3 regions of the Pseudoalteromonas sp. T1lg24 genome follow, and region 1 is predicted to be linked to each of the others. Evidence: predicted binding sites of a transcription regulator. Region 1 holds the regulator's gene; each other region holds the start of a gene.
What was found. The regulator sigma-54, encoded in region 1, starts transcription at its own class of promoters, with help from an activator protein. The targets are predictions, from matches to a motif close to GTTGGCACGNNNNTNGNNT.

Region 1 (3,279 bases):
TTCTTCAAGGGAGATATTATTCAGTGATAACGGATGCAAGCGGCGCGTCTCTGAAAAGCGCTTAATTAGCGTGCTGTCATCGCTATCAAGGTAAAATAAGGTTGGTGTTGCAAAACCAGGTAAATAGTCGAGTACTTCTTCTATTTCCTCTGGCTCTTTAGTCATATTGCGAGCATCAACACTCACTGCAATTTTGTCGTATTTATCTGAAACTGAGCGGATCAACGAAGGCAATAAATTAACAGGAATATTGTCAACAACATAATACCCGAGATCTTCCAATACTCTGAGTGCGACTGTTTTTCCTGAACCAGAACGACCACTGACTAAAATAAGTTGCACTTACATCTCCCTTAGTTAACTCGCCTCACTACTAATGATTTGATATAGCTGATGATTATTTTCAGCGTGACGTAGTTGACGGCAAAACTGCTTATCTTTTAGTTTATCAGCGATGGTGGCTAAAGTCTGCAAATGTTGCTGGCACTTTTGTTCTGGTATGAGCAGTACGATAAAAATATCAACGTCTTTATCGTCAATGGCATCAAACGGAATAGGTGACTGATTTACAATTAAAAAGCCAATGGTATTTTGTAGGCCATCAATGCGGCCATGAGGAATGGCGAGGCCTTTACCAATACCCGTGCTACCTAGCTTTTCGCGTTGCAGTAAGGCTTCAAGAAACTCTTGAGAAGTAATATCAGGGGCTTGCTGATGGGCAAGGTCGCTAATAAATTCAAACAGTCTTTTTTTGCTATTAAAAAGGACCGCGGTTTTAGCGCAGTCCTCAGCAATAATATCGGTTAATTTCATTTTAGTGGCGAGAAAGTTTCTCTTTGTGCTTAATTACTTGGCGGTCTAGTTTGTCGACCAGGCCATCGATTGCTGCATACATATCTTGATGCTCGGTAGAGGCAAACAATTCGCCACCGTTAACATGCATAGTAGCTTCTGCTTTTTGTGATAGTTTTTCAATATCTAGAATAACGTGCACGTTATTTATATGATCAAAATGCCTCTCTAGTTTTGCAAATTTGTTAGTGACATAGTCTCTTAAAGAATCAGTAATTTCTACGTGACGACCTGTTAAGTTTAATTGCATAAGCATTTTCCTTCTATTTGGTCTAGATCAGGCTCTTGCGCTGATTAGACGGTGGTATGGATAGCGACTCACGGTATTTTGCGATAGTGCGTCGCGCCACTTTAATTCCTTGTTCCGCTAGTAAGTCGGTAATCTTGCTATCACTTAATGGTTTAGCAGGATTTTCCGCCGCAACTAGCTTTTTGATCAGTGCTCGAATCGCGGTGGATGAACACTCACCCCCATTTTCCGTGCTAACGTGGCTTGAAAAAAAGTATTTAAGCTCATAAATGCCACGTGGTGTATGCATGTATTTTTGCGTTGTTACACGCGAGATAGTCGACTCATGCATCTCGACCATTTCGGCAACGTCGTTTAAAACCATAGGTTTCATTGCTTCGTCACCATATTCAAAGAATGCCTGTTGTTGTTCAACAATGCAATTGGCTACTTTTAATAAAGTATCATTGCGACTTTCTAAGCTTTTAATAAACCATTTTGCTTCTTGCAAATGGTTGCGAATAAACTGGCTGTCAGTGCTTGATTTCATCGAGCGAGTAAGCGCAGCGTATTGTTCATTCACGCGGATCTTTGGCATGCTATCGTTGTTTAAATCAACGCGCCAGCGTCCTTTAATTTTCTTTACTGAAACATCGGGAACCACGTATTCAGGTTCTTCTTTTATGATGCTTTCAGCTGGTTTTGGATTAAGGCTATGTATTAATGTTAAGACTTCTTTTAACTCAGGCTCCTTGAGTTTAGCCTTCTTCATTATTGTACGATAATCACGTAATCCTAAAAGTTCCATATGGTTTGAGATTACGCTCTTTGTTTCGTTTAGCCAAGGGGTATTTTTGTCGTACTGATTGAGCTGGATCAATAAACATTCTTGTAACGAACGCGCAGCAATACCAACAGGATCAAAGAGTTGAACGCGTTTAAGTACAGCTTCAACTTCGTCTAGTTCAATTTGTTCTTGGTCGTCAGATTGCTGTACCGCTTCTAAAATTTCTTCGCTACTTTGTGTTAAATAACCTGAATCGTCTACCGCTTCAACAATAGTGGTTGCGATCATCTCGTCGGTGTCGCTGAACGGCGTTAAGCGTAATTGCCACATTAAGTAATCTTGCAATGATTCGCTGGTTGAGCCTTGATACACAGTATCGTTGTCAGGAGCTGGGGCGTTACTGACAGAAACCGGTGCGGCGCTGATATAATCGTCCCACGACACATCCATAGCTAAATCTTCAGAAATATTCTCGTTGCTAAGTGCGTCGCTTGATTCAATTTCACTTTGGCTTGGCGCTGCTTCAATATCATCGCCGTTTAATGATTCGTCTTTGTTTGACTCAGTGTTTTCGTTGTTTTGTTTATCGTCACTGTAGTCAATGTCTTCTTCAAGTAAAGGATTGGCATCAAGCGCTTCTTGAATTTCTTGCTGCAAATCTAACGTACTCAACTGCAACAAGCGAATAGCCTGTTGCAATTGTGGAGTCATTGTTAGTTGCTGCCCAAGGCGAAGCTGTAAAGATTGCTTCATGTAGTTATTCTAATCCTTCTTTCGATTTCAAGCCGCTAGTTAACAATTCAATTCCAAATTTAAGGCCTATAACTATTACTATAGTCTGAATTGTTCACCTAGGTATACATCGCGTACTTTTTGGTTGTTTAAAACGTCTTCAGCCGTGCCAGATGCGATTAATTCGCCGTGAGAAACAATGTAGGCTTTTTCACATACATCTAAGGTTTCACGCACGTTGTGGTCTGTTATTAACACGCCAATGCCGCGATTTTTCAAATGCTCAATTATTTTCTTTATATCTATCACTGAAATAGGATCAACACCAGCAAAAGGTTCATCTAACAGGATAAATTTGGGGTTTGCGGCTAATGCGCGCGCAATTTCGACACGACGACGTTCACCACCCGACAATGCCATACCCTGTGAATCTCGGATATGGCCAATGTTAAATTCTTCTAATAAATCATCGAGCGCTTCTTCGCGTTGCACACGATTAAGTTCTTTGCGTGTTTCTAGAATCGCCATGATGTTTTGATACACAGTGAGCTTTCTAAAAATCGACGATTCTTGCGGTAAATAGCCTATGCCTAAACGGGCGCGACTATGCATTGGTTGCAGTGTAATGTCATTATCGTCAATACGAATAACGCCATTGTCGCTCGGTACTAAACCAACA
Region 2 (3,279 bases), on a different contig from region 1:
TGTTATTTGAACGTCATTAAACAGTCTTTTAAATCGAGCTATCTTTTATTGCTATGTAGCCGCGTGATTAACGTATTTCTTGAAGGTTACGTGTTTAACCCGAGTTATTTTGCGATAGAACAGGTTATTAAAACTAAATGCTGAGCTTCTCTTGGTTCTAGCCCCTTAGAAGCTTGCTAACGTAACCAAATCACCAATTTGTACATTTGCCAGGAGTTTGTCGCCTATCACTTGGGCAATGGCGGTGTTTTGATTTACCTGTGTGACTCTCAACTGGTAATCAGTATTAATAATAAGCTGCTTTTGATTAAATCCTTTGCGCAGTGCTACTTGCAGCTTTTGCCCTTTCACTAGATTATTCTCAGCGCCAAGGCTAATGATCACGGTATCGTGATCGACGCTTAAAATACGTGCTTGCGCTGGAATACAGGCAAGATAGCTTGCTAAATCTTGGCCAAGCTTTAAGTTGATATCTGATATTGCTTGTCCATAAGGCATGGTCCAAAATTTTTCACTGTTCACATCGATACGGGCTGTTTTTTTAGTTTGCCAGGTGGCAAATGTATCGTAGTGTGTTTGTTTCAGCAGTTCGCCGGTTAAGCCATTGTATAGCGCTGTGTTTATCGAGAAAAAACGCTCATAAGCTTTATTTTGCCAAAATGCTAACGATGAACTCTGTTGCTCACCAAGAGATAAGTCTTCTATTTGCGATATCCAGACAAACTGACTGTTATTTTGGTCGGCAATTTGTTGAATAAGGGCGCTTGAGTTGGCATCAAAATGCGCGGTGAACAGGTTTTTGGTATTAAGCTTACGGTTAATATCGGCTTTTGTGTTGAATAAATGGGTAAACTGATACAAATGCTTTGCGAGCTTTTCGCTGTATGCTTTTGGTAATTCAAAAATTTGACCATAAGTTGCATGGCTCGGAGTTTTGAAACCTGTTCTTGTTAGAGCCACATTCTTTTTAATCGATGAATTTTGGCAAGTCTCGCTATTATCTAAAATATCTAGTCTAAGTGTAATTGAGAGCGTGTTGTCTGATTGAATTTCATCAATTACTTCAATCTGATCGATTGCTCCATGAGAGTAAACTTGGGTACTTGGTGTTTGCCAAATGCCATTTACCACTTGCTGTAGGCTAGTAACTTGCGCACCTGAAAAAAGTAGAGCTTGCTGAATAGCGTTTTCGGTTGCCATCATTCGAGCTTGTTCAACATTACCATTGCGTATTTTGGCTTGGCCGGTTGATTCATACCAAATTGCATGAGACGAAAAGCTCACAATAAAAAGAAGTAATACTAGATGTCGCATAGCGCAGCTCTCAATTTAAACCTTAGTCTATATATTCAATTTCTGTACCAAACTATACAGTGGCGCGAAAATTGCTAATTCAAATGTAATATGCATTTGAATGGTGGCAACATGTTGAAATCAATTTTCAAAACATCAACTCTGGTAACGAGCTTATATTTATTAGGTGGCTGTAGCCAACTGTTTGATAAACATATTGAATATGAATACCAAACACCAGATAACTACCCAGTGCTGTATGCGGTAGGGTATGCACCGATCAGTTTGCAACCCGGTACAACAACAGAGCAAAAATCGATTATGGCAATGAAGGCATCAAAGCTTGAGGCTTATCGTGAGCTCGCGGAACAAGTCTACGGACAAAAAGTTGACGCGCAAACGAGCGTTAAAGGCCTAATCGCTAGTAATGATACTTTGAAAGTTCGTGTACAAGGTGTTGTACGTGGTGCGAAAGTGACCAAAAGCTACGCTGTGGGTGATACGTATGCAACAGAAGTTGAGCTAGATATGAAATTGGTACATGACTTATATATTGGTCAAACAAAGCCAAGAAACGTAAAAAAAGTAACCTACTACTAGCAGGTTACTTTTTATTAGTAAATTCAGATTACGCTTTTAGCCCGCGAGCAATCGGGTTAGGTAGAGAGAAAGATTTGCCCGTTTTGTCGTATCCGGTATGACTTTTACCAAATAAGATATTCTTTAATTTTTGTGAAGCAATCTGGCTTTGATTTGCTGCTACTTGATTCACGTCATTTTGCTTTTTGCAGTCAGCTAATACCTGATTAATTTGGTTGATTGTTGGCTGATATTCAGCTTTATCAAAACCGTCTTGATCAATTAATTTGGCAATGTGTTGATCACGTTGCTGAATTGACTGCAACGATGCAACTTTGCTTTCAACAACAGATATTAAAGATTCATGATCGCGCGCAACGATAGCTTCTAATTCCTGCTTTAGGATGTCAGCCATAGTATTCAACTCATCAAGTTGTTGCGCTAATATCTGTTCTAGATTCATAAACTATCGACCGAAAAGTTTAAATTCAAGCTTATTGATATTTTCAGCAAGCTTCTCTGCATCAATTTTGTATTCGCCGTTAGCGATCGCTTTTTTCAGCTCGTTTACTTTTTTCTCATCAATACCTGATGATTGCTCCGCTTTTTCATTTAGCTTTTTAAGCTGTTGAGCTTGCGGTGTAATGCTTACTGAATCGCTAGTTGCCTTTGCAGTAGCAGTATTCACTTGCACTTGTTTATTAGCAGTTTCAGACGCTTGCTGCTTAGAGCTTTCAAGCCTGACGTTTGCTTGGCTGTTTGAGCCTTGATTTATTTGATTAACCATGACAGTTCTCTCTACTAAGATTTCACATCTTATGTATCGGCATCTCGGGTACAACCTTTAATAAAAAATGCACTATTTTTATTAAATTTGTAACCTCTTATTTAACCTGAAATTTCTACTAGAGTACAGCGCTAAATTGTGACTTTTACCAGCTCAGTGTTTAAAACTCTTGCCTGAATTTTCTTTTTAGATTTTACATTGCGAATACTAATGTTGTCGCCTATGCGGCCATCTTCAAGCGCTTCACCTTGCGTTTTAATTGTCATGCCTTTAAAGCTTGCCAAAATAGTAATTTTATCGCCTTTACAAATAGTACAAATATAATTGTAGTTGATAGTTTGTCCCGCACGAACATTTCGTTTACTGCGGCTACCTATTAAGTTAGTACTCGATTTAAATTGATTCGAACGCGTTAAGTGTTTTGCAACTTGCTTGCTGGTTAAATGTTGTGCGGTAATTCGTTGCCCTTTACTGATCCCTTTTGCTGCCGTAATCACTTCAACGAGCTCTAATTGCTTTACGTGCACAAAAACTTGCCAATTATTTTGATCTAAACACTTAATTTTTATAGTAGATTGCCGATTAGTATTGATAGGATTTGCGGCACTTACTTGCAAATC
Region 3 (3,279 bases), on a different contig from region 1:
AAGTACTTGCACCTGTGTCTATGCAAGCCTTGCTAACGGATGTGACGCATGCTTCAGAAGCAATGATTATGCGCCAACAATGCATTCTCGACCTTAAATTGCCTGAGCCTGATATTGAAATTATCGCTAATAAAGTTGCGCTGAGCAGTGCAATTAGCAATTTAGTGCACAATGCGGTGCAAGCTTGTGGCCAAGGTGGAAAAATTGAGTTAAGTGCAACGCGGTCTGAAAAATTCGCAGATCACGTCAAAATTTCGGTGAAAGATAACGGCACGGGGTTAAGTGAAACGGCTATCCAACAGATCTTTGAGCCGTTCTTCACCACTAAATCACACGGTACCGGGTTAGGTCTTGCCGTGGTTCAATCGGTTGCTAACAGCCATCAAGGGTTTGTAAAAGCAGGCAATAGTGAGCTTGGTGGGGCTGAGTTTAACTTGTACCTACCGATTATCTCTAAAACAGCATGTTAGGAGTGATTATGAACGATGCAAAAGTATTAGTCGTAGAAGATGATTCTGGTTTACGAGAAGCGTTAGTCGATACCCTAGCATTGGCTGATATTAATTGTGTTGAAGCCGACAGTGCCGAACAAGCGATTATTAAGCTTAAAGAAGGCGGTATTTCAATGGTGGTCAGTGACGTGCAAATGGGCACTATGTCAGGTATCGATTTACTTAAAAGTATTAAGCTTAACTACCCTGATTTACCTGTGTTAATGATGACAGCTTACGCGACTATTGATGATGCGGTTGAAGCGATGCGCTTAGGAGCCATTGACTACATGGCGAAACCATTCGCACCAGAAGTGTTATTAAACATGGTAAGTCGTTATTTACCAGAAAAAGAAGCCATTAAAGATGGGCCAATTGTTGAAGACCCAGCTAGTAAAGCGCTGATGCAACTTGCAGAGAAAGTGGCTAAATCTGATGCATCCGTTATGGTGCTTGGGCCAAGTGGCTCAGGTAAAGAAGTGATGGCACGTTATATTCATGATAGTTCACCGCGTGCAGAGCAGAACTTTGTTGCGATTAACTGTGCGGCGATTCCTGAAAATATGCTAGAAGCCACTTTATTTGGCTATGAAAAAGGCGCGTTTACCGGCGCTATTCAAGCATGTCCTGGTAAGTTTGAACAAGCGCAAGGCGGCACTATTCTACTCGATGAAATTACTGAGATGGATTTAAGCCTACAGGCGAAATTATTGCGTGTACTGCAAGAGCGTGAAGTTGAACGTCTTGGCTCTCGCAAGACCATTAATTTAGATGTACGTGTGCTTGCAACGTCTAACCGCGACTTAAAAGAGGCGGTGGCGCAAGGCGTTTTTCGCGAAGATTTATATTATCGCCTTAATGTTTTTCCGCTCGAGTGGCTGCCACTTGCTGAGCGTCCAGGGGATATAGTCCCGTTGGCTGAGCATTTAATTCAGCGTCATAATAATGACATGCCGGTGCAGTTTGACGTACAAGCTAAAGAAAAATTACTTAGTTACAACTGGCCAGGTAACGTTCGTGAGCTTGAAAATGTCGTGCAGCGCGCATTGATTTTACAAAGCCATAAAATGATTACCGCAGATGATATTTTCTTAGGTTCGGTAGCAAGCATGCAACCAATAAGCCTGTCGCCAAAGATACAGCTGACTGGTGAAGAACCTGAACAAGTAGCACCAGACGTTGCAACAGTGCAATCAACCCAAGTAGATGATGCTCAGGGTTATAAACAAGAGCTTAAAGATAAAGAAAATTCAATTATTTAGATATGCTTCGTGCGTGTGATGGCAAGCGTAAAGACGTTGCTGAGCGTCTTGGTATGAGCCCGCGAACACTGCGTTATAAACTTGCAAAAATGCGTGAGATGGGAATTGAATTACCTGCATAAAAAATCATTGTACTGAGCACAACAGATACACCTACTTTTAAATCGAGCCTCTGACTGGAGGCTTTATTTCTGTCTAAATTTTATCAAAGTCAAAAAAATGCCGTTATAAGGTATTGATTTTAAGTGCTTTATTTTTGGCATTAAGCTTGCATTAATCGTGTTAAGTCAATTTTTACGGTTTGTTAGTATGAACATTTCACCAAACAATCTTTATCAAGAAATGCAGTCACTTGCGGTAGAAGCAAGTAACTTTTCTAAACCGAAACAGCCTATTGAATCTATTCAAGGTAGCTCACAGGTTGAATTTAATAATTTATTAAAAGATGCGCTCGATACGGTTAACGGTTTACAGCAAGACTCTAAAGCGAAAGCAACGGCGTTAGAAATGGGTGACCGCAATGTGTCACTGGCTGAAGTAATGATCGCATCGCAAAAATCTTCGGTGGCGTTTGAAGCAACCGTTCAAGTGCGTAATAAGCTTATTGAAGCTTATAAAGACATTATGAACATGCCTGTATAAGAAATAGTGGAGTAGGGTTGTGGCTAATACATCAACAGATTTATCAACACTAGACGCTAACGACTTAGGTGTCGGCGATGTAGGTGGTGGTAATCAAGAACAAAAATCAGGGTTTCTTGGCAGCTTAAGTGGTGTTGATGTAATGCGCCAAGTCACGCTCATTATCGCACTAACAATTTGTGTCGCAATTGCCGTATTTATCATGATTTGGGCGAAAGAGCCTGATATGCGTCCTCTTGGCAAAATGCCAATGGATGAACTGATCCAAACGCTTGAATTCTTAGACGCACAAAAAGTGGAATACAAGCTCGATGGCAATGTTGTTTCAGTACCGGTTGAAGCGTATCAAAATATTAAGTTGTTGATGGCTAAAGAGGGTCTTGAGCAAGTACCTTCATCGGGCACCGAAATTTTAATGCAAGATATGGGCTTTGGCGTGAGTCAGCGTCTAGAGCGTGAGCGTTTAAAGCACTCACGTGAGCAGCAGCTTGCACGTACTATTGAAGAGCTTAGTAAAGTAGCGCGGGCTAAAGTTCTGTTAGCGATTCCAAAAGAAAACGTCTTTGCTCGCCGTGAGAAAAAACCAAGTGCAACGGTTGTATTAACAGTAAGACGTGGTCGCACACTTGACGGTGAAGAAGTTGATTCGGTTGTTGATATGGTCGCCTCTGCGGTACAAGGGCTAGAGCCTAGCCGAGTAACGGTAACAGATCAAAATGGCCGCTTACTTAACTCGGGCTCACAAAACTCACTGACCGCGCGTTCGCGTAAAGAATATGAAATTGAACGTAAACGTGAACAAGAATACTTAGAAAAAATCGATTCAATTATGATCCCTGTTGTTGGTTTAGGTAACTATACTGCGCAGGTCGATCTGGTGATGG

Region 2: C2M30_RS04230 (flagellar assembly protein T N-terminal domain-containing protein) is a predicted target of sigma-54. The motif match lies at 1,348-1,366, and genes of this name have one in related genera.
Region 3: fliE (flagellar hook-basal body complex protein FliE) is a predicted target of sigma-54. The motif match lies at 2,009-2,027, and genes of this name have one in related genera.

Annotation. Positions count from the first base shown of each region.
Region 1 covers NZ_PQCB01000034.1:322,512-325,790, forward strand. The annotation lists gene rapZ (RNase adapter RapZ) at 1-342, opposite strand, end outside; gene ptsN (PTS IIA-like nitrogen regulatory protein PtsN) at 358-813, opposite strand; gene hpf (ribosome hibernation promoting factor) at 815-1,102, opposite strand; gene C2M30_RS20965 (RNA polymerase factor sigma-54) at 1,125-2,621, opposite strand; gene lptB (LPS export ABC transporter ATP-binding protein) at 2,700-3,279, opposite strand, start outside.
Region 2 covers NZ_PQCB01000006.1:258,180-261,458, reverse strand. The annotation lists gene C2M30_RS04230 (flagellar assembly protein T N-terminal domain-containing protein) at 166-1,314, opposite strand; gene C2M30_RS04225 (LPP20 family lipoprotein) at 1,426-1,893, shown strand; gene flgN (flagellar protein FlgN) at 1,922-2,335, opposite strand; gene flgM (flagellar biosynthesis anti-sigma factor FlgM) at 2,339-2,659, opposite strand; gene flgA (flagellar basal body P-ring formation chaperone FlgA) at 2,791-3,279, opposite strand, start outside.
Region 3 covers NZ_PQCB01000006.1:129,507-132,785, reverse strand. The annotation lists gene C2M30_RS03570 (sensor histidine kinase) at 1-470, shown strand, start outside; gene C2M30_RS03565 (sigma-54-dependent transcriptional regulator) at 479-1,753, shown strand; gene C2M30_RS21680 (helix-turn-helix domain-containing protein) at 1,756-1,875, shown strand; gene fliE (flagellar hook-basal body complex protein FliE) at 2,063-2,395, shown strand; gene fliF (flagellar basal-body MS-ring/collar protein FliF) at 2,415-3,279, shown strand, end outside.